4 regions of the Parabacteroides sp. AF27-14 genome follow, and region 2 is predicted to be linked to each of the others. Evidence: riboswitches for the same ligand, from Rfam matches in the RefSeq annotation. Region 2 holds a riboswitch; each other region holds the start of a gene.
The links. Region 2 has a riboswitch for cobalamin ahead of DWY79_RS13995 (TonB-dependent siderophore receptor). Riboswitches for the same ligand answer to the same signal wherever they lie in the genome.

Region 1 (7,753 bases), on a different contig from region 2:
GACAATCGCCGTAAGGACCCCGGCCGAGGTGATAACCAACAAACGGGCCCGCTTGATATTAAGTCCCAAATTGCGTGCGTAGCTATCCCCAAGAAGCATCAAGTTCATGGTCTTGATAAGCAGGAACGAGAGAGGGATCAAGACTGTCATAAGAATCACGAACAACGTCATCTGATTACCGGAAACACGGGCGAAACTACCCAATCCCCAAATCACGTATGCACGGATATCCTCCTCGACGCTAAAGAATTTAAGTACACCGATCACGGCGTTTGCCACGTAACCGATCATCACACCGATAATCAACAACGTGACATTTCCTTTTACCTTTTGGGAAACATACACGATCAGCGCCATCACGGATAAGGAACCGATCACGGCCGCTATCGATAAGGCGATCTCCCCCATAAAACCAAGTTTACTCAAGGCAACGCCCCCTAAACTACCGCTTAACAACACCACGAAAGCGACACCCATGCTCGCTCCCGAACTGATACCTAAGACCGAAGGTCCGGCCAATGGATTACGGAAAACGGTTTGCATCTGTAAGCCGCTGATGGATAAGCCTGCTCCCGCTACCAACGCTGTCAATGCCTGTGGTAGTCGGGATTTCCAGATAATATTCTGCCATGTAATAGGCTCATTTCCTGAATTCCAGATAATATGCCAAACCGATTGAAGAGGAATAGAGACTGACCCCAACACCAAATTCAAAAAGATTAGAACAAAAATAGCCGTGACAATCGCCAGCATCCATAGGGTATTTGAATGTCTCATCAGCGTTCCTTATTTAAGTCGAGAATAATAGACCGGCTCATGATCCGGTAATAAATCCGGATGAAAGATATGAAGCAAATCCGCTAGGACGATCTCCGGTTCTGTCGGCATACTCTCATAAAACGGCGTGTTCTTCATATTACAATAGATAATCCCTTTCTCCCGGAACGCACGGAAATCCGCATAACGAGGATCTTGCTCTTTCAATGCCTCATAGCTAAACGTTCCCGGGAAACTATTCACGATACGCCAGAAATCAGCATCGTCCGCTTGGTTATAGACCGTCTCGAAGTCTAATGTAACACCACCGGATCGCTCATCGTCTTTCAAGAAATAATCAGCGCCGGCATCCTTGAAAAGCTGTGCCAAGAAACTCTTTCCTCCTACGGCATACCAGTTTCCACCCCGTAACTCGCCACTAAAAACGATCGGACATTTTTTAACCTTGCCATCCGCCGTAAGTTCCTTTAATTCATTATACCTCTTCTCAATGGCGGCAAAACGCTCATTGCCCTCTTTCTCTACCCCTAACAACAAGCCTATGAACTTGATCCATTCAGCTTGTCCCAATGGCGTAGTCTCCTTATAACCCAAATGGGGAATCAAGGGGATACCCACGTCTTTCAGCGTCTCATAGCCTCCCCGCTTGAATGGCGATACAAGGATCAAATCAGGATTCATACTCATGATAACCTCGTTATCGAAATTTCCCTCTATACCGATCTTTGCGGTTTTACCTTCTTTCAGGCGTTCGTTCATCTCTTTATTGAACAAATGCCGTGTACTGGTAATCCCAACGACCTTATCCAAGGCACCCAATTTAATAAAATTCGATAATTGCAGGGAAGTCATACAGATAACGCTTCGGATAGGAAGCTCTATCATCGTATAATCAACGGGAATCCCCGTGGGTTTCGAACCTCTTTTTACGAACGCATAATGAAACGTGGTGCTTTCCTCGTTTTGAGGATCTTGAATATCAGCCAAGACATATTGATCCGCATAGGTAAGCTTGAATCCTTGGGCGTATAAAGGCTTAACCTGCTCTTGCGAGAATGCGGATTGCTCTACGGAAGCCGTCTTCCCTATTTCTCCTTTTTCACGGATACCTGAAGTACATGATAAAGTCAATACCGATAAAAGCAAGCATCCACCCGCTATAAACTTATTCATAATCCTTGTTTAATTGACAGTTGATCATTGACAGTTACTCTCGTCCTGCTCCACGGGACAGCAACATTTATTTATGAACCGGCAGGTCTTCTGACTTACTTCCATTCTAGACGCCTTCCCGATTACGAAACCAGTGGCCAAGGTATTGTCCGAATGTTTAGAAGTTCACAGCAGCGTGGTCTGTCCGGGATTCTCACCCGGTTCCCTTTTAATCCGCCTCCCGGAAAAAGAGATAAGCGGAGCCTGTTACAGCGACAAAAGTAGTAAGAATATTTGTATACATCCGCAATTTTAAGGACTTTTGCGTTTCAAATAAAAACAGATACACATGAATCATCCTATTCACTTCGTCTCATTAGGTCCCGGTGATCCGGAATTAATTACGCTGAAAGGGCTTAAAACATTACAAAAGGCTGATATTATCTATTGTCCTGCTACACAAGGCAAGCATGGAATCATATCTCGGGCGACGGATATATTGAAAGCTATTGAGGTAGACGAATCCTTGATCCATCCGTTTATTTTGCCAATGAGTAAGGAACGGACAGATGCGTTAAACGCTTATAACGAATTGTTTCTGGATGCCCAAGCTGAATATTTGAAAGGAAAACAAATCGTGATCGTCGCCGAGGGAGACGCTGGTTTTTATTCATCTATACAATATGTATACGATAAATTCGAGGAAGCAGGAATCCCGGTCGATCGAATCGCAGGAATTCCGGCATTTATAGCGGCAGGTGCCTTGGCCGGGATACATATCGTAAAACAAGAGGAGCAAATTAATGTAATCCCCGGGACTGCGTCGTTCGATGAACTTTCGGCAAAAATAGAAAATGGAATGATCATCGTCATCATGAAATTACCGGGTTGCCAAGAGGCTATTCATACTTGTATCCGGCAGTATGCGGATAAGGCGGTTTTTCATTATTTCGAGAATGTAGGAACAGGAAAAGAATATTATACTACTGATATCGCCACTATACATTCCAAGGATTTCCCCTATTTCTCCCTACTGATTATCCAACCTCGCTAAAAGAAGAAGGCTGCCCGGAGAGTAACCAAACCCGGACAGCCCATCTTATTACGCTACATGCAATATATGCTTAAGCTGATCGATATGGAAACGAAGTGTATCCATATAAGGTTTCACTGAATTATGGTACATGATCGCTTTTGCGTGCATATCTTCCAACTCGCTTACTTTACGGTTCGCCTCACGCATTTTACAAGCGTTGTAGCGAATACCCGATACATGCCCTTTGATATCCTCGATCGCTTGGTTTCCCCGGTTGAAGATAGACTCTGCTTCTTCCGGAGCGTATACCGTATAGGCTTGGGCAACGTCATCCAGTAATGCCTGTTGATAAGAGCCGGCTATCGGGAGCAATTGATGGATCGCATGATGACATAAAGAATGAACCTCGTTTTGAAGCTTCTTCAATTCTACTTCCCACTTTGATTCACATACTTCATCCAATTGTTTGACTTCCGCTACGACACGACCGCTAAACAATTCCACTACCATCTTTTCCCATGCTTCTGCTACCCACGATTTAGTAGCAAATGTAACCTGACTAAATCTTACTGTTGACATAACCTTAAATTTACATATTATATTGCTAATGTTATTAATCTCTCATCTATTTCAATTTATCACACTCAAACCATTTTAGCTTTCTTTTTATCGTTGTGACACCACAAAATTAATCAAATTATCATAGACGGATAATTTTAAAGACTATTTTATAATTCTTTAAGAGTGCAACAAGCAAAACGTATGATTTTTGCAAAGTTCACTTTACAAAAAGTTCAATTTCAAGCCTAACAGCTATCACAAAAAGCGAGATCATCGCCATTTTCGCACAAAAATATCAAAATAACACAATCTTCTTATTCCATAAAGGGGGAAAACCTTGTTCCGTATCATTTTGTTATTATAATAAATTAGATTTACTTTGTTCAAACTATATAAACTTACATAAAGCACATGAAATCGGACATTGAGATAGCAAGAGAAACAGACTTGCGTAAAATTAAGGAAGTTGCGACAACGTTAGGTATCCCTCGTGAGGAAGTACAAAATTATGGCAGGTATATTGCCAAGGTTCCTATCCATTTGATCGATAAAAAGCAAATGGACCAGCATAATTTAATTTTAGTGACCGCTATCACTCCCACTAAAGCGGGAATCGGAAAGACTACGGTTTCGATCGGTCTGGCTTTAGGGCTGAATAAAATAGGGAAGAAAGCGGTGGTCGCTTTACGTGAGCCGTCTCTTGGCCCGTGTTTCGGCATGAAAGGTGGTGCTGCCGGAGGTGGATATGCCCAAGTGCTTCCCATGGAAAACATCAACTTGCATTTTACAGGGGATTTTCATGCGGTTACTTCCGCCCACAATATGATTACCGCTTTATTGGATAACTATATTTATCAGACTCGCAACACCTGCGAGGGATTGAAGGAGATCAAATGGAAACGGGTTCTTGACGTAAACGACCGTAGCTTACGTAACATCGTATCGGGTCTAGGCGGCTCGGCGAACGGTGTCCCTACCGAGACCGGATTTGACATCACTCCCGCTTCAGAGATCATGGCGATCCTTTGCTTGGCTACGGATATAGAGGATTTGAAACGACGTGTCGGAAATATTTTATTGGGTTATACAAACGAAGATAAGCCTTTCACGGTAAATGATCTTGGCATAGCCGGAGCTATTACCGTATTGCTAAAAGACGCATTACTGCCGAACCTAGTACAAACAACGGAGAATACTCCCGCATTTGTACATGGAGGTCCTTTCGCTAATATCGCCCATGGATGTAATTCCATATTGGCCACCCAAATGGCTCTTACTTATGGAGATTATGTGATTACGGAGGCTGGTTTCGGCGCTGATCTGGGTGCGGAGAAATTCTTTAATATCAAATGTAGAAAAGCGGGGCTTTCACCGAAACTGACAGTCATCGTAGCGACTGCCCAGAGCTTAAAACTTCATGGTGGCGTTCCTGAAAAAGAAATCAAGGAACCGAATATCGAAGGATTAAAGAACGGATTCGCTAACTTAGATAAACACATTGAGAATATGAAGAGCTTCGGACAGCAAGTAATCGTGACTTTCAACCGTTTCGCTACCGATACGGACGAGGAGATCGCTTTAGTGGCTGAGCATTGCAAGGAAAAAGGGGTTGGATTCGCCATGAATAACGTTTTCTCCGAAGGAGGTGAAGGGGGTACGGAGCTTGCCCGCTTAGTGGTTGATACGATCGAAAATCATCCTTCCGCTCCTTTACAATATACATATGATCTGAATGATCCGATCCGTACGAAGGTACAAAAAGTGGCCCAGAAGATATACGGAGCCTCTTCGATTGTTTATACGACTTTGGCCGATAAAAAATTGCGTCAGATCGAAAGCTTGGGTATTTCCCATTATCCGATCTGCATCGCCAAGACTCAATATTCATTCTCTTCCGATCCGAAAGCTTATGGGGTTGCCAAGGACTTCGAACTAAAAGTACGAGATGTAATCATCAATAACGGAGCCGAGATGATCGTTGTCGTCATGGGCGAGATCATGCGTATGCCGGGGCTCCCTAAAGAGCCGCAAGCCCGAAAGATCGATATCGTGGATGGCATGATTGAGGGATTGAGTTAATAGACAGTAAAACAATTTAAATAAAAAAGGTACGCCTCACACATTCAGTAAGGCGTACCTTTTTTATAACCACTCTCGCCCCGAAACCGGGGGGCGATCAATAAGCTCTGGCGAACAGTACCCGGCAAGCCGACGGTTTACCTGTCACCATACACTTACCCGGAGTCTTATCACCAGCTAAAGGAATACAGCGGATCGTAGCTTTCGTCTCGTTCTTGATCAATTCTTCTGTTTCCGGGGTTCCATCCCAGTGGGCCATGATGAAGACGCCATCCTCGATCTTCTCCTTAAATTCCTCATACGTATCTACGTTTATGATGTTAGCCTCACGGTGATCGTACGCTTTCTTGAAGATATTCGCTTGGATTTCCTCCAACAGATTCTTCACGTATTCCTCAATGCCATCACAAGTGATCGTCTCCTTCTCCAAAGTATCACGGCGCATTACTTCGATCGTATTATTCTCCAAATCACGACCACCCATAGCCAAACGCACGGGAACACCTTTTAACTCGTACTCAGCGAACTTCCAGCCCGGCTTCTTGTTATCAGCGTCATCATATTTCACGGAAATGCCTAACGCTTTCAATTTAGCCACGATACCAGCGACCTTCTCGCTGATCTGCGTCAATTGCTCAGCGCTACGGTAGATCGGTACGATCACAACCTGTATCGGAGCCAAATGTGGAGGCAATACCAAACCGTTATCATCAGAGTGAGACATAATCAACGCTCCGATCAAACGTGTGGAAACACCCCAAGAAGTAGCCCAAGCATAGTCGCTCTTACCGTTCTTGTCGATGAAAGTAACGTCGAAAGCCTTACCGAAGTTCTGCCCCAAGAAATGGGAAGTTCCCGCCTGCAAAGCTTTTCCATCCTGCATCATCGCCTCGATCGTATAGGTATCCAAAGCACCGGCGAAACGCTCGCTCTCAGACTTCACGCCCTTTATTACCGGCATTGCCATATAATTCTCAGCGAAGTTCGCGTAAACCTCTTGCATCTTCTTAGCTTCTATCTCCGCTTCTTCACGAGTAGCGTGAGCGGTATGGCCTTCCTGCCACAAGAACTCAGCCGTACGAAGGAACAAGCGAGTACGCATCTCCCAGCGCATCACGTTCGCCCATTGGTTGCACAAGATAGGCAGGTCACGGTAAGACTGAATCCAGTTACGGTATGTATTCCATATAATGGTCTCCGAAGTCGGGCGAATGATCAATTCCTCTTCCAGTTTAGCTGCCGGATCTACGACAACCCCCGTACCGTCATGATTTGTCTTCAAACGATAGTGAGTAACCACGGCGCACTCCTTAGCGAACCCTTCTACGTGCTCAGCTTCTTTGCTTAAGAAAGACTTCGGGATCAGCAAGGGGAAATAAGCGTTCACATGACCGGTTTCCTTGAACATATCGTCTAGGATACGTTGCATCTTCTCCCAAATAGCGTATCCGTAAGGCTTGATCACCATACAACCACGCACGGCGGAATTCTCCGCCAAATCTGCCTTAATTACCAAATCTTGGTACCACTGCGAATAGTTTACACTTCTCGGTGTAAGTTCTTTCAGCTCTTTTGCCATTTCTTTATATTTCTAAATTATATTGTTTTCCTTAATCTGAATAAGTAATGGGTTGCAAAGGTAAGAAATAATCGTATATCTTTGTAAAAACTATATATAGATAATATCATGAATATACACAAGATCACACGTTACTTACTTATGTTATGTACATTTACGTTCTTAACTCTCACGGCGAAAGGGCAAGATGGAGAGCCTTTGCGACTGGCCGTGGCAGGGGTATCCCACGGACATCTATGGGAGGTGATAAGCCGTTTGGATAGAGGCGATTTCAAGATTGTAGGAGTCGCCGAGAAAGATGATTACTTACGGGAACATAACGGTCTGCGGGATAAGCTGGATCCTAACCTATTCTATGCGGACCTTGGCGAGATGCTGGATAAGACCCATCCGGAGGCGGTCATCGTATACGAGCCGATCCACGACCATCTTCGTGTGGTAGAGGCTTGCGCACCGAGAGGCATACATGTTATGGTAGAAAAGCCATTGGCCGTCAATAACGAACATGCTACCCGAATGGCATCGCTCGCCCGTGAGAAAAATCTCTTGTTGCTTACCAACTACGAGAC
Region 2 (7,753 bases):
GTAGCGCAGGTAGCGTTACCTTTATAGTTAAAGGCTTTCTTGAGTTCTTTATATCGCTTAGAGTTTGTTTCCCCCTGTTCCGCCAAAGCCGATAATTCCCTATAGATCACGATACGTTGCCGGGGTGTCAATGTCACATGCCTTGACGGACATTGTATCTCACAAAAACCACACTCGATGCATTTATCGATCAGCTCATTCGCCAACGGTATTTGCTTTAAGTTCTTTATAAACACATCCGGGTCCCGATTTAAAAGGACACCCGGATTTAATATATTTTCCGGGTCAAAGAGCCTTTTGATCTTCCACATCAACTCATAAATCTCCTCACCCCATTCATCTTTAACAAATGGAGCCATATTTCGTCCCGTGCCATGCTCCGCTTTCAAGCTACCGTCGTAGTAAAGTACCACATCTACAAGGCTACGCATAAAAGAAGCGTAATGATCGATACCTTCCTGTGCGTTTATATCCGGAAAAATCGTGAAATGAACGTTTCCATCCAATAAATGTCCCCACATCACCGCATTTCCGTATCCATAATCCGACAAGACCCCACGCACTTGTTCCAAAGCCTCTCCTAAAACCTCTTCCCGGAAAGCGATATCTTCAATAATAGATACCGTACCCCGTGGCCGTCTTCCCGCAGCGGAAGTAAATAAACCGTTTCGTACCCGCCAATAAGTAGCGTAAAGCTTCGGATCGGTCGTAAATGATACCGGATATAAGGTCTGTATATCTGCTAGCCGCTCCTCTATATCCCGGAATTGGATTTGAAGTTCTTCTTCCGAATTAGAAGACGTGTCGATCAGCAACGCTACCGCATCCTCGGGTAAAGAATGTAATATCTCCGGCATCCCCGGTTCATCCTCTACCGCATGTAAGGCGTTTCTATCCATCAACTCGGCGGCGGACACTTTGCATTGGCGTAACGGGGCTATGGCTCTGCACGCCTCCATCAAAGAGGGGAAATAAATCAAGGCGGAAGCTTTTAAAGCCTCATCGGGGACTGTCTCGAAAGTAACCGAAGAAATAAACCCTAAGGTTCCTTCCGAGCCAACCATTAAATGCATGAGTATATCGTATGGATCGGTATAATCCAAGAAAGAGTTCATTCCATAACCGCATGTATTCTTCAACTCATATTTAGATAGAATCCGGTCTTCCATGTCTGGATTCAACAAGATCTCCAAACGGAAATTCATCAACTTCTCCAATAAGCCTATATGCGTTTGCATGAAATCCCTGCGACTCGCTAACGAAGAAGTATCCAAAAAGGCTCCATCCGCAAAGATAATCTCCATATCCCGGACCGTATTATAGGAGTTATGGATAATACCATAGCTAGAACCACTCGAGTTATTCGCTACGATCCCGCCGATACGTGCGGATTTGATGGAGGCAGGGCTAGGCCCTAGCTTACGGCCATAAGGTTTCAACCAGCGGTTCGCCTCTTCTCCAGTTATACCACAAGGGAATTTAGCCAAACTCCCATCTCCTGAAATCTTAACCTTTCCATAGTCAGGACTGATTTCCATCAATACAGAATCTGTAATAGTCTGGCCGGATAAAGAGGTCCCCCCAGCTTTAAAGGTTACAGATTTACCAGTCTTCTCACATTCAGCAAGAACACGTTTTACATCTTGCTCACGACTCACGATTTCAACTCGTTTGGGATTCAACCTGTAAATCCCGGCATCTGTTCCCTTCGCTAATGTAGTTAAAGCATCAGCATATACCTTTTTTATCTTCATAGTCTAATACCTTTATTTGTCTAGAAACGACATTTCAACAAAGATATGAAACCTTTAAGACAATCAGGGCATTTCTCTAAAATAACGGGGAGAATACCCGAATACTAGCTCCGGATGGAAAATCCAGATTAAATCTTTCAATAAATATTCCGGATGTATAGGGAATTCCTCGTAATAAGGAACTGCACCTGTATTACAGGTATAAATCCGTTTTTTTTTAAAAGCGTCGAAATTCTCGTAAGGAGTATATTCGGAGCGTAAATCGTTATAGGTCATCTCAGAAGACTGATTATATTTAACAAGCCAAATATCCGCATGGATCGCTTTATCAAACACGGTCTCAAACGCTAAGGGGGTACTTCCGGCACCCGGTAAATCCTTAAACATATAATCAGCTCCGGCGTCCTCGATAAGATGAGCCATATAACTATCTCCGGATGGTACATACCACGAAGAGCCGAACTTTTTCTCCGACAAAACAGTAGGACGATTATCTATATTTGCGGTTAAGTCCTTTAGAGACAAATAGGCTTGCTCTGTTTCTTTAAATATAGAATCGGCCATCCCTTCCTTTCCGAATAGCAAACCATAAAAGCGAATCCACTCCGTACGCCCCAAAGGAAATGCCTCCATATAGTCGGCTCCTTCGATAATGGGTATCCCTATCTTCTCGACAGGCCCATAACTACTGTTCTGGAATGGGGAAGCTATCACGAGTTCCGCGCCGATCTCTATCATTTTCTCTATATTCGGAGAGGTAGCCTCACCTAAATCAGCGATTCTTCCGGCCTGTATACCCTCTTGTATGGCAGGAGTATCCATATAACGAGGCTCACAAACGCCTATAACCTTATCGGTTTCGTGCAGTTGATCAATAATAGCCGCATGGACAGAAGTATAAATCACAATATCTTTTACCGGGACCTTCACGATCGTCCCTTTGGGTAATCCGCCGGGAACCGACTTTGTCCGGTCTACCAATAAATAGCGTTGAAGCAGACGGGTGCTATCCCACGGATCACGAACTTCCACCATTATATAGGTATCAAAGCGCTGAACCGTGAAACCTTGGGCATATTGAATACTATCAGAGGAAAGAGCTTCCTTGGAAGAAGTTTGCTTTCCGGATGGCGTACATGCCACCATCCAGAAAGCGAACCCTAAGAGAATCAGTAATCGCATTAGATATTATCTTTTTGAGCGAGGACTACTTTCATGGGATTTAAACCGGCCTCAAACTTCTTGAACAATTTACCGTCACCTCCGAAACAATAGATATCGCCATTATTCTTATAATCAGACTCTGCGACATAGACATTTCCACCCACGGCACTGATTGAATAAGGGGATTGTATTGAGGTTCCATCTGTAATAAAGCTCGTTCCCGCAGATTGGCTCTTTGTATCAAATGTTAAAAATGCAGGGCTAGACATTCCCCATTGCGCATAGAACAGAAATAGCTTGCCATCCTCATAGGCCATCTCCGTTGCGTTTGGACAATTCGTAAGGGAAGTAACCTCATAAGTCTCCGTATTTATCTTTTGTACCGTATTGGGTATATCCGCATAGTTACCCATAGAAACCACATATACATTTCCTTGCTCATCCGCCTGTATCCGTGTGGGATTCAATACTACATCCAACTTCTTTATCTCTGTAAAAGTAGACAGATCAACCACTGATACCGTTTTATCATACCCAACCTCGGTACTGTAATCCATACCTCCGGAGTTTGAGACAAACAATTTATTAGAAGATACCGCCAATTGTTCCGGATTCCGTCCGACCTTTACTTTCGCCTCAACCTCCAAGGATGCGGTATCCAAACGAGCGACATATCCATTATAATAGCTAATATAGACTTTTCCACCCTCTGATACCATATAACGGGGCTGCCCCTCTGTCTTGACTTGCTTAATGGATTTTGCCTTCAGATCTGTCACTTCTATCGTAGACTCTCCATATACCGCGATATACATCTTATCGCCATACACGATCATATCCTGTGCCGTATCTCCCAGCCCCCTGCCATTTTGAGCCAAGAAATAATCGGGGACAACCTCATCCTTTTCTATGTCGTACATATATAAAGAAGAGTTGTTATTTCCCATATTGCCCGAATTCAAGAAATATAAAGCCATGAAAGAACTATCCTTCACAAAATCAATAACTCTTACGGAAGCATAAACAGAAGACTCACCTTCCGCATTTGCGGCTATAACTAATAAATAGCCTATATTTACGACATCCGTAATAGCATATGAATGTGTTCCAACTTCTACCTCCGCAATTTTCATATCTTTAGCGGTTCCATCAGAGGAACCATAAATCACGTACTTTGTTACATTGTCAACAGAAGACGGAGCTGTCCAATTTAAGGTTCCGCTAACTTTTAAAGCTTCCGGATTCTCATCCGTAAAACTGACATTAGTTACAGATACATTTGGTATGTTCAGTGAAGGCTCATTGTCATCATCACAGCTGACAAACGAGAAAGACATCAATGCACACAAGGCAGAGACACAAACTAAATTCTTCTTTTTCATTACTTTACTTTTATAGTTTACTAATAGGATAAACAAATACTTAAACGCCAAGAACGGCCCGGCATGGGATAATACTGAATAACATCATAATTCACGTTCGCAAGATTTAACAATTCACCTTGCAAACGCAAACCGAAATATCGAAAACGAAAATCTCGATTTATAGAAATACTCTGTTCTATATAAGAATCAATCCTGTTCCGATCTATATTTTGCGGCAATGCATAACGATCACCAACCGCAGTCAGTATATAAGAGACATTTACCCATGGATTTTCCAAGGTTACGGAAACCGTGCCAGAATGACGAGGTGTATAAGGAATCTGATCCTTATAATTCTTAGCTTCCGGATCTGTCACATCAACCGCGTATTGAAAAGAATAAGTGGAAGCCAAAAGCAAGCTCATTCGTAAGGGCAATCGGAATTGTGTAGATAAATTTACATCTACCCCTTTAATATCCACTTCGCCCATATTCATCATCTTCCAAACATACATGGTAGGTAAAGCCACGATCTTATCTTTCACCGTATTATAATATCCATCCGCCGAAATACTGAAATGCCGCAGCCAATCCCCACAGGAAGAACTCCATGTTACCCCTACATTATATTGGGAAGTTTCTTCCGGTTTCAAATTTGTATTTCCCATACGGAGGTAATACAAGTCCGTAAATGTAGGAACCCGGAATATATCTTTGTAAGAGGCACGTATCCGCAAAGTACTTTCCGAGAATGGCCGCCAAGACAAACTTACAGCCGGGGATAAACGCCTCTTATCATCCGGTTTTTCCCCTTGCTCCACTTTATCAGTGATATATGTTCCCAATAAACTAGCGGTAGCCGTGAATCGACTGTTCTTATATTGCACCGCTAGTACTGATTGAGAGGCCATTCGCTTTGGATTAGGGCCGTTCACAAAATTATTGTCCAGCATAGAGCGAGTTAAATCCGTAGTCAACGTCGCCGATACATACTTTATAGGAGTATACAGCAAACCTACAGAGCCATAATACTCATTCTGTGTATTCAAATCGACTTGTTCGCCCGCAGCATATTTATCATTTATATCTAAATAACGAGTAAAAGCATAATTATACTTAGCCATGGCCCGTAGCGTAAATTTCTCATTAAGAACATTCTTATACCCCGATTGCACGAAAAAGTTATTATCCCATAATCGTTCAGAAGTGTTCTTGTTATATAAATTAACAGAACCGGGAAGCCCCCGCTCCGAATCAAAATAGTACGCCTTAAAGGAAAGTTCGCCTCCCCTTCCAAAATCGCCGAATAGATTACCTTCCAAATGGAAAGAATGGATATCGCTATTTCTTCGCTTCTCTCTCGTTTCCAATTCCCCATTAATTAATGTATAGGGATATTGTCCATCCGCACGCACGAAATCACCATGTAAGGATGCGCTCCAACGCTTTCCTAATTTTTGATCATAATGCAGCACAGGATTAAAAAGCCCGAAGGAACCTCCCTTAACCTTAAGATAAGTATGAAACGATTTGTCTTTAAACGTGGGCTTTCCGGTTTGTATATTCAAGGCGCCTGCCGAAGCATACACCCTTGCCGTTTGGAAAATGTCATCCGACTGCCCGATTGACAAGGAAACCATCTCCACATTATCCAACGAGAAACGGCTGATATCGACTTGCCCGCTTTGCGCGTCCGTAATCGTCACCCCATCGTAACTGACGGCGGTATGCTTCGCCCCCAAGCTACGTACCGAGACCGTTTTCAATCCTCCGATCCCCCCATAATCCTGTACCGTAACTCCCGAGAAGCGTTTCACGGCCTCGGATAGGTCTTGTACTCCCAAGCGATCGATTCCCGCCCGGTCCATAATTTGCAAAGGCGTACCTTCACGGGTGACCGACGGACGTACCTTCTCCACCACTTCCACCCCGGAAAGCTCGTGATAGGCCGTCGTATCGATCTGTTGACCGTAAGCGACACCCAAAGAGAATAACCATGCGCTAAAAACGCATAGGCATCTTATAAGATATAAATCTCGCATAGCAACATTTAGATTTACCAACGTCTTCACCCGAAACGTCGCATAACAAAATCATGGCAGGTTTTCTGGCTCGTCCACCCTCTGTCGGCTACCTTCCCGCCTATCCGATAGGCAGTGGCAACAAGATTTGCCGGGGCTCCAAGGACTTACAGCTACGGGTACAGCTCCGGACTCGCACCGGATTCCCTTTTACTGATTATTATCGGAATCGATAACATCTACACCTTGATTGGCCGCAAAGATACATGTTTACTTTTTGATTAGCAACAAAAAAGCCCCCCGGCGAATCACTTCGGCGGAAGGCTAGGGAGTTTACACTTTTCTAAACATTACTAACAACAAAATATTTATTCTATGTATAAAAGAATAATATCATTAACTGTGCGGTCAACACACGCAAAAACATGGTCAATGGATAAACCGTCGCATATCCAACCGCCGGCGCATCATTTCCTGCCGCCATATTGGAATAGGCTAACGCAGGAGGATCGGTCGTACTTCCCGCAATCAATCCCATCAACGTAAAATAATTCAGTTTATAAAAATACCTTCCCACACAACCGATAATCAGTAGAGGCAATAACGTTATTATAAAACCATAACCGATCCAAGCTACACCACCCTTATTGACTATCGTATCGACAAAACCTTCACCCGCACTCAATCCCACGCAGGCGAGAAACAACGTGATTCCTAATTCCCTCAATAGTAAATTAGAACTTTGCGTGGTATAAGTAACCAATTTATAACGATAACCGAACCGGCTTATCAATATCGCAACGATCAACGGACCTCCCGCTAATCCTAATTTCACCGGTTGAGGAATACCCGGAAAACTAATAGGAAGACTTCCCACGATAATACCCAAAACTATACCAACAAAAATAGTCACCAAATTAGGTTCATTCAAGCGTTTCATTGAATTACCCAGCGTCTCGGCAACTTTCTCCACCGCCAATTCACTACCGACCACTGTCACCCGGTCGCCTATTTGCAAGACCAGATTAGGAGTAGCTACCAACTCCAGCCCCGCACGATTGATCCGAGTCACGTTAATTCCATGTAAACGGCGTAACTGCAAAGCCCCTAATTGCTTACCGTTGATTTCAGACCGGGTAACCAAAATACGCCGGCTGATAAACTGGCTTTCCGCCGGAATCCATTGCTTACGATCCATCTGTATTTCTTGACCGATAAAAGTCTTTATCGCCTCCACGTCATGCTCTGCGGTAATAACAAAAATCTTATCATCCCCATTCAATACCGTGTTCCCCGCCACGATCTCTATCCGATTCGTATCGTTACGTAAAATACGGGAAATAACAAATTCACGGTGTTCCAACAATTTAGATAGCTCACTTACGCTACGACCAAAAATCGCCGGATTCTTCACCACCAAAGAGATAGGTACAGCCTCTCCTCCCGATTC
Region 3 (7,753 bases), on a different contig from region 2:
GGCCCCAACACCCGCTCACCCAAACGAGCACGAAGTTTCTCGGCGTATAAAGCAGACATTTCCTGCAAAGCCTCCTCATTCCGACTTCGAAGGATCAAGACGATCAAACGGTAGTAAGGCGGGTAACGGAACATACTACGCTCGCTCAATTGCAAGCTCACCATTTCCTTATAAGCAAAATGCTGCACCATACGGATCAAAGGATGCTCCGGCTGAGTAGTCTGCAAGATCACCGTACCCCGCTTATCCCGTCGTCCGGCACGTCCGCTAACCTGTACCATCAATTGATAAGCCCGCTCGTGCGCCCGGAAGTCAGGGAAATTCATCAGGCTATCGGCACTCAGGATTCCGACCACGCTGACATTCCCGAAATCCAATCCCTTCGACAACATCTGGGTACCAATCAAGATTTGTGTCTTCCCCTTCTCGAAATCCGAGATGATCCGCTCGTAAGCCGTGCGGGTACGGGCCGTATCGAAATCCAGCCGCTCCACCTTCGCCGCTGGGAATTGCCCAGCGATCTCCTCCTCTACCTTCTCCGTACCGAAGCCTTGCATCTTGAACTCCGTCCCCTTACACTCGGGACATACCTGCGGCAAGCGGTAGGTATAACCGCAATAATGGCAAACCAGCTGATTATGCGCCTTGTGGTAGGTAAGGCTAACGTCGCAATTCACGCAACGAGGCACCCACCCGCACCCTCGGCACTCGATCATCGGGGCGAATCCCCGGCGGTTCTGGAATAGGATCGCCTGCTCGCCCCGGGATAGGGCCTCCCGCACCTTCTCCACCAACAGAGGGGAGAAAAGGGTATCTTTCATGATCTTCTTGCGCTTTAGCTCCTTCACGTCCACCGTAATAATCTCCGGCATCAAGCAATCACCGTAGCGGGTAGATAACTCAACCAGACCGTATTTCCCCGCCGTAGCGTTGAAATAAGAATCGATGGAGGGAGTGGCGGAACCCAATAAGGTCTTACCGCCGTGCATACCCGCCAAGACGATGGCAGCGTTACGGGCATGGTAACGGGGTGCCGGGTCCTGCTGCTTATACGTATTCTCATGCTCCTCGTCCACGATAATCAAGCCCAAGTCCTTAAACGGAAGGAAGAGGGACGAACGGACCCCCAATACCAGCATAGGCTCGTCGTTATGCAATAGCTTATTCCAAACTTCCACCCGCTCGTTATCCGAGAACTTAGAGTGGTAGACCAATAGCTTATCCCCGAATAATTTCGCCAGCCGTTCCGTGATCTGGGTCGTGATAGCGATCTCCGGCAACATATATAAAACCTGCCGCCCCAGCCGCAAGACCTCATGGATCAAACGGACGTATATCTCGGTCTTACCACTGGAAGTCACGCCATGAAGCAAGCAGACCTCTTTCGTCTTGAAAGCCTCATGGATCTCTCCATAGGCTTTCTCTTGCGCCGGACTGAGCGGATTCGGCTCTTGCAAGCGGCAGACAGATACTTGCAAACGACCCACCTCTTTCTCGTAACTCTCCAAGATACCCCGTTTCAGCAGCCCCTCCAATACCGCAGAGGTATAACCACTGCGTTCCAATAGCTCTTTCTTGGAAAGCTCCTTCGATAAAGCGGGATTCAAGGTATGGCTTAAATCCAAGAAGCTGACCAGCAGAAGCTCTTGCTTCTTCGCTCGTTTCAAATCCTCGAACACCGCCTGTAATTTCGTCTCATCCCGGTAAGCCTCGGCCAAACGGATAAACGCCTGTGTCTTGGGAACGAATCCTCGCTTTAGCTCCTCGCTCACCTCGACCGCCCCTTTCACCATCAAGGAAGAGACGATCGGGACAACATTTCGAAGACCGGTCTTCTTCTCCAACTCCGAGATCGTCAATTTCAAAACCCCGCTAAAAGCATCCAGTACCGCTTGCTCGTTCGGGCGCAAGGGGGCGGTGGCCTCGAAATCCTCATTATAAGTAACCGCCGTCTCGCTTTCCAACTTTAAGCCGGAAGGCAAGGCCGCCTTATACACGTCGCCCAGCTTACATATATAATAAGAAGATATCCATTTCCAGAAACGGAGTTGCGGACGGCGGAGCACCGGCGTGGCATCCAGCAAAGCGTAGATCTCCTTCGTCTCAAAATCGGATACCGGTTCCCGGTCGTGTACCTCCATGACGATAGCCGTATAATATCGTTTCTTCCCGAAATGCACGATCACCCGGCAACCGGGAGTCACGGCTCTCTCCAGATCTTCGGGTATCCGATAGGTATAGCTATTCTCCAAAGGAAGGGGAAGTATGACGTCCGCGTATTTCATTCAAACAGGTGTTTCATTACGAGCCCAAAAATAACAAAAAAGGCCGGACTTCTAAAGCCCAGCCTCTCTCATTTTATTTTCACCTATTTAGAACAAGATCGCTGCCGTGATAGACCATCCACGGTTCTTTCCGGCACCGTCGGAGAGGTTCACCTTCTCAATACTATAGTTATCAGTCAGTCCCAGACCATAATTGAAACCCACCTGCAAGTGGCTGATCAGTTCCACGCCGGCACCGAAGTTAAGACCTGCGCTGAAATTCTTCGCCTTCACCTGATCCGCTACGGAACCCGGGATATCCCAAAACTTATCACCGCCTACACGGAAACCGATATACGGACCGGCTGCCAAATACGCCTTGACGATCGGTAAACCGAATTTCCATTTCAAGTTGACCGGAACATCGATATAATCCGTCTTCATCGAAGTCTTAACCCCGCCAGCCGAGGTCGTCTCCAAACCTTTTTGCGAATACAACACCGCCGCATCGATCCCGACACCGACCAACGGTAAGGTCGTCTCGATCATCGGACCCACTTGAAAGCCGGTTACGTTATCCGCTTTCAACACGTCCGAGTTGAAATGAACAGACGATATATTCACACCTCCCTTGATACCGAATTTAAGCTGAGCGTTCGCCGGAAGCGCCATCAACGCTAGCAAGGCAACCATAACAAGTCCCACAATTTTCTTCATATTCATACTTCTTTTGTTAATTACTCGTTGCAAATAAACGCACTTTTCTAATAATAAACAAATATTCTCTATAGAGTGTTCACGGAATACCCCAGTCCTTTAAACGCAAAGAAAGCATGCATCTTACACACGGAGCTCATCCCGTCGGTCAGATTCATGCTTCTTTCCCTAATTATTATGGCAAAATAATTATCCGAAACCATGAGACGACTTGATAAGAAAACCTTGGATAAAGAATAGTAAAAACCGGATACGGTTCTTGCGTTCTCTTCCGGCCTTTCCTCGAAGCCGTCGAAAATATACACGCCTTGCAGGTCTTCTGACTTACTTCCGGTCTTAAGCGCCTTCCCATTCACTTGAATGAACAGTGGCAACAGTATTGCTCAACCCGTTTATGAAGCTTACAGCAGCGGGACTGTCCGGGATTCTCACCCGATTCCCTTTTAATCCCTATCCGGCGATTGCCGAAAGGGAACAAAGCATGTAGCAAAGATACATAAAGTTTTGATGTAGCCTAACACTTTCCACAAAAAATATCCTTATATTCCCGGTTCCTGATATAGCATAAAGCCGCCCCGATAGCCGTGCGATACTCGGCATACTCCGGTATCTTGAAATGGACATCGCACATCTCCTCCAGACGGGGGAAAATATCCGGGCATTGTGGCAAGCGAGTCAGGTTACCGATCAATACGATATTCTTGATATCGCCATTTAACGAGGCGAAAACAGCTCCTTGTCCGATGGTCTGCAAGACCATATGAACGATACCGAGAGCGATATCCTCAACCTTAGCGTTCGCGTCCGCTTTTCCGAAAATAGAGGCTGTCACGTCCAGCGGCAGGCCGGGTAGCGGATGCGGCGTAATATCCCGGATATGCAAGTCGATATCATTCAAGGAACCGTGCTCGGCCAAAGACGCTATTTGGTGAAAGTCATGCGTTTTCAATAATAGCTTAGACAAGCCGAGGATTGTTCCGCCACCGATACCCAATCCCCCGATATGCTCGATCGTGGAGCCTTGTACCTTGACAAAGGAGGTACCCGTTCCCATGCTGACCACCAATAGACTGTCCAGTCCCGTATTATATTGCGCCCCTAGCCCATTCGCAAGGAACTCATCCGTCTTCGCAGTTGGTAAGCCATATAAAGGTTGATCGATATAAGCACTACCTACACCTGTCAAGATCACTTTCTCTATATTCGAGAGCGAGATGTTATTATCATAAATATATTTACCGAAGGCCCCGAATAAAGAGGTTACCGGATCGGTAGCTTTCACGAACATCGGGTTCTTGATCTTCTTATCCTCCACGCCGACGATCTTGGTCGTGCTACCTCCCACATCTATACCTATAACGATTCCCATGATTCTTTCCCTTTTTAATTGAATAATCGCTACAAAAGTACATAAACCCGCATACAATACTAAAAAAGGCCGGACAAAATCAATTGTCCAGCCTCTCTTTATTTAAAAACCGTAAGGTCTAAACTCCATTTATTCGCCTAACAAGATCTCAAGGATCTGGCAAGCTGCCTTCGATACGGAAGTACCCGGGCCAAAGATAGCGGCAACGCCAGCCTTATACAAGAAATCATAGTCTTGAGCCGGGATTACACCTCCAGCAATAACGATGATGTCCTCACGACCTAGTTTCTTCAACTCCTCGATAACCTGCGGAACCAACGTCTTATGACCAGCGGCCAAAGAAGAAACGCCCATTACGTGAACGTCGTTCTCCACAGCTTGACGGGCAGCCTCGGCCGGAGTCTGGAACAACGGTCCCATATCTACGTCGAAACCACAGTCCGCATAACCAGTAGCGACAACCTTAGCGCCACGGTCGTGTCCGTCCTGACCCATCTTAGCGATCATGATACGAGGCTGACGGCCTTCTTTCTTAGCGAATTGCTCGCAAAGCTCGCAAGCTTTCTGGAAGTCTGCGTCTTTCTTAGTTTCTGATGAATACACGCCTGAAATAGTTCTAATGATTGCTTTATAACGACCTACAACCACCTCGCAAGCATCGGAGATCTCTCCCAATGACGCACGCAAGCCGGCAGCCTTAACAGCCAACTCTAATAAGTTGCCCTTCTTCGTCTTCACGCACTCCGTGATATCAGCCAAAGCTTTTTGAACAGCGGCTTCGTCACGGTTAGCACGCAACTCCTTCAAAGCGGCGATCTGCTCGTTACGTACGGCTGTATTATCGATCTCAAGGATATCGATCGGATCTTCCTTCGGCAAACGATATTTGTTAACACCAACGATGGTCTGAACACCAGAGTCGATACGAGCCTGTGTACGAGCGGCAGCTTCCTCGATACGCATCTTAGGAAGACCTGTCTCGATGGCTTTCGCCATACCACCCATGCTCTCGATCTCTTGGATCAATGCCCAACCTTTATGTACCAACTCATTCGTCAAAGACTCTACATAGTAAGAACCAGCCCACGGGTCGATCTCCTTACAGATCTTAGTCTCTTCCTGAATGTAAATCTGTGTATTACGAGCGATACGAGCAGAGAAGTCGGTCGGCAAAGCGATCGCCTCATCCAATGCGTTCGTATGCAAAGATTGTGTATGTCCTAATGTAGCGGCCATAGCCTCGATACAAGTACGTCCTACGTTATTGAACGGATCTTGCTCGGTCAATGACCAACCGGAAGTCTGGCTATGTGTACGCAATGCCAATGATTTCGGGTTCTTAGCGCCGAAGCTCTTCACGATCTTCGCCCACAACATACGAGCCGCACGCATCTTGGCGATCTCCATGAAGTGATTTACACCGATAGCCCAGAAGAATGACAAACGGGGAGCGAACGCATCCACATCGATACCGGCGTTGATACCGGCACGAAGATATTCCATACCGTCGCACAACGTATAAGCCATCTCGATATCAGCCGTAGCACCAGCCTCCTGCATATGATAACCGGAGATAGAGATAGAGTTGAACTTCGGCATCTTCTGAGAGGTGTACTCGAAGATATCAGCGATAATCTTCATGGAGAACTCAGGCGGATAGATATAGGTATTACGTACCATGAACTCTTTCAAGATATCGTTCTGGATCGTACCGGCCATTTCCTCCAACTTAGCTCCTTGCTCCAAACCTGCGTTGATATAGAATGCCAATACCGGAAGCACACCACCATTCATGGTCATGGAAACAGACATCTTGTTCAAAGGAATACCATCGAACAACACTTTCATGTTCTCCAAGGAACAGATAGATACACCCGCTTTACCTACATCACCAACCACACGTTCGTTGTCGGCATCGTAACCACGGTGAGTCGGAAGGTCGAACGCAACGGACAAACCTTTCTGACCGGAAGCCAAGTTACGGCGATAGAAAGCGTTAGACTCCTCAGCGGTAGAGAAACCTGCGTACTGACGGATTGTCCAAGGACGCATAGCGTACATACCGCTGTACGGGCCACGTAGATAAGGAGGCAAACCGGAAGCATAGTTCAAGTGCTCCATACCCTCCAAGTCTTCTTTTGTATATACAGGTTTCACCTCGATATGCTCGGGTGTTTTCCAATTGGGCTCGATGCCATTGGCTTTTGCCCATTCGGCAGCGTTTGTAGCTGCGAATCCGGCATTCTTTATATCTATGTTTTTAAAATCTGGTCTCATAATTGTTTATACTTAAGCGATTCCTAATTTAGCGTTGAATGCTTTCAATGTCTCAAGCACATTGCTCTTTACATTTACGAACTGGTCGATACCTTGAGCCTTCAAGTCGTCCGCGCAAGCAGGAGCTCCGGCTACAACGAATTCGGCACGTCCGGCCAAAGCCTTGTAAGCGGCAGGAGCGAATTCTGCATACTCGTCATCACTAGAGCAAAGAACCACGATCTCGGCACCCGCCTTGACAGCAGCCTCAACACCAGCCTCAACCGTATCGAAGCCTAAGTTATCAATTATCTTATATCCGGCACAAGCGAAGAAGTTAGCGGAGAACTGTGAACGAGCCAAACGCATCGCCAAGTTACCTATCGTCAACATAAATACCTTCGGAGTCTTGCCACTCTTCTCTGTCGTCATACGCAAAGCCTCGAATTCAGAAGCGCCGCGAGAGAAATCTAGAGCCGGGATCGTTGCCTCACCGCAATGACCACCGCCACAACAGCAAGAACCTTTTTCTTGAATCTTATCGGCAGCTACTTCCGTGAAGTTAGGATACTGGTTAGAACCCAACAATATCTCACGACGGGTAGCAACCGCTTTCTTACGAGCTACATTCGAAGCGTTAACGGCATTTTGGATCTCACCTGCGTTCACGGCAACGGAGAATCCTCCTTTTTCCTCAACCTCCAAGAACAACTTCCAAGCGACATCAGCCAAGGAATTCGTCAATACCTCTACATAATAAGAACCGGCAGACGGGTCAACGACCTTATCCAAGTGGCACTCTTCCTTCAATAATAATTGTTGGTTACGTGCGATACGCTCAGAGAAATCGTCTGGAGTCTGGTAAATCTTATCAAACGGGCGAACCGTGATAGAGTCTACGCCGGCAAGAGCGGCAGACATAGCCTCAGTTTGAGAACGAAGCAAGTTTACGTGAGCATCGTAAACCGTCATGTTCCACTCTGAAGTCTGTGCGTGAGCAACCATCTTGCAAGCGCATTCGCAGGCCGGCTTATAAGCGGCTACGATCTCGGCCCACAACCAACGAGCCGCACGGAGCTTAGCGATTTCCATGAAGTAGTTAGAGCTGATACCAAAATTGAATTTGATTTTCTTGGCAACCTCGTCA
Region 4 (7,753 bases), on a different contig from region 2:
ATAACGACACCCCAGATGATTAATAAAGTATTACCCACCGCATAGGTAACGGTATAGCCTAAGGCTGGAGTCTCACTTCCTACGGCATCTTCCACCGCTCCTAATGCGGCAGTTGTCGTACGTGAACCCGCCGTACAACCTAAAGTAATAGCCGGGTGGAACTTAAAAACGTAACGTCCCATCAGAATACCGATGATAAGCGGGATAGATGTCGCTAAAGCACCGATAATAAATAAACTTATACCGACTTCCTTCAATCCGGTCACGAAACTGGGACCCGCCGTGATACCGACTACGGCGATAAACATATTCAACCCCAAATTATTTAATATCCAAACGGAAGGCTCCGGAATACGCCCGAAGGTCGGATGCTTAGAACGAAGCCATCCAAAGACGAGCCCGGCTATCAAAGCACCTCCACTCGTACTTAGGCTAATCGGGACACCCCCGAAATGAATCGCGAGCGAACCTAAAATTCCCCCTAAGAAAATACCGATACCCACGAAAATCAAATCGGTCTGATTGGTTGGGCGATCGGGATATCCCAAAGCCGTCGCCGCTTTATTTACCTCTGATTTCATGCCTACCAATTCCAGCATATCACCAGAATCTATCACCGTAGCGGCCAAGACCGGGATATTGATACCCGCACGCCTTACGGACTTGATGCTAACACCATGCATAAACGATTGATTGCGTAAATAGCAGATCTTTTTCCCCACGTATTCCTTATGGATCACTAGTACGGGTAACGTCTCTGCCGGAAAATCGAGCAATTCAATGTCATTGACCTCGTCGCCAATCCAGTTCTCCTCTCCGATCACGAATTCTCGGCGACCGCTTAGAACAACCTCATTTCCGGTATGTAAAACCAAATCCGGTTTAACATCGGTTACTACATTATTAATACGGACACACTCCACGAACAAATGCCGTCCCAATTGGTCTAAATATACCTCCAACTGCTTTACGCTTTTGCCATCCTTGAACCATTCATTACTAATCTTATAGGCCCGGAAAGTTACCGGACGGGCAGCAGGCATAAAGCCCGGTTGCTCGCTCTCGTCGTTATTTCCCATTTTAGCCTCTAGCTCTTTACACGCTTTTTTCACGTAGTCGAGTCCTCCTAAAAGACGTGGCCCGATATCACTCACTAACCATGCGGATCCTGCCGTACCGAAAATATAAGTTACCGCATAGGCCACGGGCATTACATTTACCATAGCGCTTTTATCCGTATCGCTAATATTCATCTGTCCGATCGTATCTTCGGCAACTCCTAATACTGCCGACATCGTCTGGGAGCCCGCCAATAATCCTGCGGCCTCGCCTGCGTTATATCCCATAAGTTTCGCTAACAAAAAAGGAGCGATCAAACAAAACACACACATGACGGCGGCGAAAAGCATTTGAGGAAGACCTTCCTTTTTCAATCCCCGGAAGAACTGTGGCCCAACACTATATCCTACAGCGAAGAGGAACATCAAGAAAAAGACGGACTTTAACGGTCCGCTTATATCGATTTTTAATTGCCCGATCAATACACCGACCAATAATACGCTGGTAACCGTTCCCAGCGTGAACTTCTTTATCTTAAACTTGCCAATCCAGAAACCGAGAGCTAAGGTTATGAAAATAGCTAGCTCCGGATAATGTTGAAGTAAATTAGTTATCCATTCCATATCTATTTATTTGATGTTAAACAAAAAAGATGCTATTGAAACAGGGATTCTTTGAAAGATGTTGTTACTTTTCGGGATTATTTATATAAATTTGCGACCGCTTAGGTGATAGAGTTTGTCTACCGACAATTCTATAAAAGGGAATCCGGTTAGAATCCGGAACAGTGCCCGCTACTGTGAAGCTCTTGAAAAGGAAAGCGTTCTGCTATGCCACTGTCTTAAGAAAGATGGGAAGGTTGCTTTTCGAGCCAGTCAGGAAACCTGCCAAGCGAAGTAATGATTAATTCCTCCCGGGGTTAGGAGTAATTAAGAGGATAGAAATATCACCTATATCTAAAAGATGTTGGAGACGGAATAATACGTTGTCTCCGTGGGATTGATATGTAATCTAATTATTAATATATTCATATGATGAGGAAACACTTACTATCTTTCTTCCTGCTGGTCATCAGCCTAGTTTGTCGTGCGCACGATGGCGAGAATTTTGTAGCATCCGATTTATTCGCCTCTTTACAACCGGGCGATAAGGCCGCTTTATTGATGGTACATTTTGGAACAACCCATGATGATACCCGTGCCTTGACAATCGACGCGATCAATCAAAAAGCGAAAGAAGCTTTCAAAGATGTTGAGTTGCGTGAGGCATGGACTTCTCGCATTGTAATGCGCCGCTTAAAAGCTCGTGGCATAGAGAAACTAAACCCGATCGAAGCCTTGGAAAAGTTAAAGGCTGATGGTTATACGCACATCTTGATCCAATCCACGAATATAATCGAAGGTATCGAGATGGAATCCTTACGTAAAGACGTTGCCGCCATGAAGTCTTCTTTCAAGGAAATCCGAATCGGCAATCCCCTATTGTATACGCCGGAAGATTATGAGGCAGTAATCGCTGCTATCATAAAAAATGGGGCGAAGGAAGGCGCTACATTATTAGTAGGTCATGGCACTTATACTCCAGCAACGGCCCAATATGCCATGTTGGATTATATGTTGAAGGAGAAGGGGTTCAAGAATTATTCCGTAGGAACTATTGAAGGTTATCCTTCTTTTGATACGATGGAAGCTCAAGTAAAAGCCAATGGTACGAAGAAAGTCGTGTTAATGCCATTTATGTTTGTCGCTGGAGACCATGCGAAAAACGATATCGCCGGTGATTGGAAAGAGGAACTGGAAAAGAAAGGCTACGAGGTAAGCGTATTTATGGAAGGTCTGGGACAGAATCCGGATATTCAGAAGATTTTCATCGAACATGCCCGTTTCATGGCTAAACATAAGATGATCGATATCGTTGATAAGAAGAAAGCTTATGCGGTAGAGAAGGACTAAAAAAGTTCTCCAAATCTATGTTTTATTCCTTTCGGAAGAAAAAGTAATTCCTTCCGAAAGAAACTAAATTTTCATTCGAAGGAAAATGGAATTTCTTTCGAAAGGGATTTCACATGCATACAATAAACAGTTATAATGCTAAATATATGAAAAGAGTTTTGACAATCTTACCGTTGACAGCCTTATGTATCAGTACGATGCAGGCACAACACAAGAATGAGTACACGAATTTCGCCGATACGACATTCAATATTCAAGAAGTCGTAGCGACCGCCGCACGCAAGCCACGTCCACAAATCACGAAGTTGGACGTACCTATGAAATATCTTCCTATTTCAATTAATAGCATTACGGCGAGTAGTTTGGAGTTGCGAGGTATCCGTAATATCCAAGATGCGGTACGCTTTATGCCGGGCGTACGATTCCAGACATCTTATGGCGCATTTCAACAATTGTCGATCCGTGGTTTCGATCATTCTATCATGATGATAGACGGTATCCGCGATGAACGTTCGGCAATAAACAACTCTTATCCCGTACCCGATCTATCCTGTATCGAGTCTATTGAATTATTAAAGGGACCGGCTTCTGTACTTTACGGACATTCAGCCGTAGGTGGAACCTTGAATATCGTTCGTAAATCCCCGTCAGAGAAACAGAGCGTTAATGCTCGATTGGCCTACGGTAGTTACGAGAATAAAGAGGCGACACTTGGCATGGGCGGTAAATTGGTCGGTCCGGTCAATTATTACGCCAATGTCAACTTTTCCGATCAAGAGGGCTGGCGTGATAATGGCAACCGTCGCTTTTCCGGTTATCTGGCATTGCAAGCTAAAATGACGGAACGTGACATATTAGATGTTCGCGGAGGTTTTAACCGCGACTTCTATGGGACGGAGATCGGTCTTCCCGATTTAATGGCAAATGATGTATATAATGTGCAAACAGGACAGTTATATCTCCATAAAAATGAGATGCTACCGGGACTTGACCGTGAGGCTCGCTACAATAACGAGTCCGACTTTATGAAGAATCACGCATGGAACGTATCGACGCAATACACACATACTTTTTGGAACGGCGCGAAACTAACAGATCGCCTTTCTTACAATAACGACGATATCAACTATTTTGGGACGGAAGCCCTCGACTATCTCGAAAGTGATGATCCGATCTATGATCATTATTATATGAAAAACGGCCAGAAAAAATATATCTGTTTGGACAGTGTATATCTTTCTTTCCCGCTTCGCTTCTCCCATATAGCCAAGACGGTAGCCAATACGCTCGAGCTAAGCGGTAAATTCAGGACGGGTGAGATAAAGCATACGTATATGGGAGGTTACTCTTTCGTCGCCTTGAATCGTACCAGCTATTCGGGCTATAATTTAGGAGATGATGTTCAGGGTCCCGGCCTTTATTCGCATGTATCCGTTTATGATCCGCATAGCATGGGATATATGACCAGTAAATTCTCGAAAGCAACGGTTACGCATCATTATTCCAACAGCCTTTATCTTCAAGATATGGTTGAGTTCAACGAGCAATGGAAGGTATTAGCCGCTCTACGTTACGACTTTTTCCGTTATATGTCCGCCAGCGCTACAACTCCTACCGGACGACGTGAGTATGAGGAGCATTCAAGCTTCAATATGATAAAGAATAAGGCGTTGACTTATCGTTTCGGAGCGGTCTATCTGCCCCATCCGAATACATCCATTTATGCGTCTTTCGCCTCTTTCTTCAAGCCGATCCGTACGTTCTATCAAGATAACGTCATTTATGTAGGAGGTGATGGAAATCGTTTCGAGCCTGCTCGCAATGAGGAAGTATTTAAGCCGGAGAAAGGATACCAAGCCGAGGTGGGTCTTAAATATCAATTGAACAATATATTAAGCGCCAATGCCAGCTTGTTCTATATCCGGAAGATGAACAGTACGGCTACGTTGACCAACAACTATCAAGAGGAAGTAAACGGCGAGACTACCACGATGAGTGTAATCGGACAGGTGGGTGTACAAGATTCCAAAGGTTTTGATTTTGATGTCACTCTTTCTCCGGTAAGCACCTTAGCGCTGACGATCGGTTATGGATTGAACGACTCCAAGATCCGGGAGATGAAAGAAATAAAGGATCCGGAATTGATCGAGGCTATCTATGGCAATAACCCGGATGAGACAAAGCAACAATTGAATAGCCAAGAAGGAAACTGGCAGAGCAACGTACCGAACCAGACTTTCTACGCATACGGCAGTTATACCATCCCTCGGGGTGTCTTGAAGAATCTGGAATTTCACTTGAGTAGCAGTTATACCGGTAAAGTATACCGTAATACATCTAACAACTCTTGGTTCGATCCGTATTGGGTAACCGATTTCGGTATGTCTTATTTGTTGAACAACAATATTCACCTTACATTCAACTTGAATAACTTGTTTGACAACAATTATTATAACCAAGCGCTCGGACAACAGATAGTGCCAAGCATGCCTCGTAATTTCCAAGTGGCTATCTTCTATACATTATAATATATAGAACATACGCTCATGAATCTATTGACAAAGATCATGCAATTTATACACAGGATACTGGGCACGGCGCTCAGTATCCTGTTCCTCGTTTGGTTCCTATCGGGATTGGTAATGATCTACCATACGTTCCCGCGAGCGGATCGGGCCGATAAACGGGCGAAGATGGATATTCTCTCTCTGGAGAATCTTCCTTCGTTAGACCAGATAGAGAAACGTTTACCGCAGAACGAGCGGATAAGCCATGTTACCTTAAACAGCTATTTGGGACAAACTGTTTTTCATATCCGGACGGAGAAAGGGAGCTATGATATTCCTGCCGACTCGACGGAAAGATTACCCGTAATCGACTGGAATCGTATCCAACGTGTGGCATCACTATGGAATACCTCTTCCATAGCGAAGGTAGATTCCTTGTACACCTTGGACCAATGGATTCCATTCGGTCGTTTAAAAGAGGAATTTCCGATCTATAAATTCCATTTCGCCGATCCGGAACGACATGAATTATACATATCCTCTAAATCCGGGGAGGTTTTGCAATATACGGATAAAAACAGTCGTTTCTGGGCTTGGCTCGGGGCGATCCCTCATTGGGTCTATTTCACTTCCTTGCGGCAAGACGCTGAATTATGGATAAAGGTAGTTGTCTGGTTATCCGGAATCGGGTGCGTTATGTGTATCGCCGGGATCTATTTAGGAATACGGGATTTCCGGTTAGCGAGGAGACGTCATTTGATTTCCCCTTATAAGAAGTTCTGGTATAAATGGCATCATATTCTTGGGGTGTTATTCGGTTTATTCGTCCTCACCTTCTGCTTTAGTGGTATGATGTCTTTAGCTCGTGTACAGGATTGGGGGTTGAAAGCCAAGCTCTATATAAACCCGGTTCAAGAACTGCGGAAGATGGCTCCTTCCCCACTCGATTATCCGTTGGATTACAGGGCGGTCATACAAGCCTATCCCGGCCAGATCCGTCAATTGGAATGGAGTAGTTTTGGTGATATACCCTTTTACATCGTACAAACAGACACGAAGGATATTGTCGTGAACGCAAATAAGAGTGACGGGATATCTTTATTGAACCTGCGACCGGAAGAAATCCGTTCCGTATTGTCTCAGATACATGGTATCGGGACCACGGCTGATATCAAACTGTTGGATGCTTATGATACGTATTATATCTCACGAAAAAGGAATTTAGAACTCCCGGTCTGGAAAGTATCTATTCAAGACGTGGATAATAGTTGTTATTACATTAATCCCCGTAATGGACAATACCGTTATGTAAATACGCCGTCTCGTTGGAACCATTGGATGTATCCGGCATTGCATAGCTTGAATCTGAAATTCTTGGTAGATCATCCGGTCTTATGGAATATCGTGATGTGGGGAACCATGTTGGGAGGCACGTTCGTTTCCTTATCCGGTGTATGGCTTGCGATAAAATATATCAGGCGAAAAGCGAGAAGAAAGAAGTAAAGCCTGTATATTTGTATTATATTTATTGAGAACATTGTATTATAAAATAGATTTGAATGAATAAAGGCAAGATTATAGTCGCCGGAATCGGCCCCGGTAGCGAGGCCGATATAACGCCTGCGGTTTTGGCCGCTATCCAAAGCTCGGATGTCATCATAGGATATAAATATTATTTCCGTTTTATCACCCACTTGCTTCGTGAGGGAACGGAATGTATAGATACAGGTATGAAACGTGAGCAAGCTCGTGCCGAGCAAGCTTTCGCTTATGCGAACGAGGGAAAGACGGTTTGCGTGATCAGTTCCGGTGACGCCGGTATTTATGGCATGACTCCTCTGATTTATGAGATGAAGAAAGAATCCGGAAGCGAGATCGAGATCGAGTCGTATCCGGGCATCAGCGCTTTCCAGAAAGCTGCGTCCTTGCTTGGCGCTCCTATCGGACATGATTTCTGTGTGATTTCCCTCTCAGACTTGATGACTCCTTGGGAACTGATCGAGAAACGGATTCGTGCGGCGGCCATGGCCGATTTTGTTACGGCGATCTATAATCCAAAAAGCGAGGGACGTTATTGGCAACTCTATCGTTTAAAAGAATTGTTCCTGCAAGAACGCAAGCCGGAGACTCCGGTCGGTTATGTACGTCAGGCCGGACGGGAGGAGCAAGAAGTATTCGTCACTACGCTCGCAGATCTGGACCCCGAGCAGATCGATATGTTTACGGTAGTCTTGA

Region 1: another riboswitch for cobalamin. It lies ahead of DWY79_RS15860 (ABC transporter substrate-binding protein); the one in region 2 lies ahead of DWY79_RS13995 (TonB-dependent siderophore receptor).
Region 3: another riboswitch for cobalamin. It lies ahead of DWY79_RS14540 (porin family protein); the one in region 2 lies ahead of DWY79_RS13995 (TonB-dependent siderophore receptor).
Region 4: another riboswitch for cobalamin. It lies ahead of DWY79_RS11615 (sirohydrochlorin cobaltochelatase); the one in region 2 lies ahead of DWY79_RS13995 (TonB-dependent siderophore receptor).

Annotation. Positions count from the first base shown of each region.
Region 1 covers NZ_QTLZ01000017.1:8,930-16,682, forward strand. The annotation lists gene DWY79_RS15855 (iron ABC transporter permease) at 1-777, opposite strand, end outside; gene DWY79_RS15860 (ABC transporter substrate-binding protein) at 787-1,950, opposite strand; cobalamin riboswitch at 2,013-2,212, opposite strand; gene DWY79_RS15865 (precorrin-2 C(20)-methyltransferase) at 2,279-2,983, shown strand; gene DWY79_RS15870 (hypothetical protein) at 3,032-3,544, opposite strand; gene DWY79_RS15875 (formate--tetrahydrofolate ligase) at 3,938-5,605, shown strand; gene proS (proline--tRNA ligase) at 5,703-7,184, opposite strand; gene DWY79_RS15885 (Gfo/Idh/MocA family protein) at 7,293-7,753, shown strand, end outside.
Region 2 covers NZ_QTLZ01000013.1:54,706-62,458, reverse strand. The annotation lists gene DWY79_RS14010 (FAD-binding and (Fe-S)-binding domain-containing protein) at 1-1,754, opposite strand, end outside; gene DWY79_RS14005 (ABC transporter substrate-binding protein) at 1,818-2,936, opposite strand; gene DWY79_RS14000 (DUF5074 domain-containing protein) at 2,936-4,300, opposite strand; gene DWY79_RS13995 (TonB-dependent siderophore receptor) at 4,321-6,324, opposite strand; cobalamin riboswitch at 6,362-6,567, opposite strand; gene DWY79_RS13990 (putative transporter) at 6,677-7,753, opposite strand, start outside.
Region 3 covers NZ_QTLZ01000014.1:80,843-88,595, reverse strand. The annotation lists gene priA (primosomal protein N') at 1-2,285, opposite strand, end outside; gene DWY79_RS14540 (porin family protein) at 2,373-2,981, opposite strand; cobalamin riboswitch at 3,273-3,476, opposite strand; gene coaW (type II pantothenate kinase) at 3,496-4,350, opposite strand; gene scpA (methylmalonyl-CoA mutase) at 4,480-6,627, opposite strand; gene mutA (methylmalonyl-CoA mutase small subunit) at 6,640-7,753, opposite strand, start outside.
Region 4 covers NZ_QTLZ01000009.1:141,083-148,835, reverse strand. The annotation lists gene aspT (aspartate-alanine antiporter) at 1-1,682, opposite strand, end outside; cobalamin riboswitch at 1,769-1,966, shown strand; gene DWY79_RS11615 (sirohydrochlorin cobaltochelatase) at 2,094-3,011, shown strand; gene DWY79_RS11610 (TonB-dependent siderophore receptor) at 3,158-5,539, shown strand; gene DWY79_RS11605 (PepSY domain-containing protein) at 5,558-7,021, shown strand; gene cobJ (precorrin-3B C(17)-methyltransferase) at 7,078-7,753, shown strand, end outside.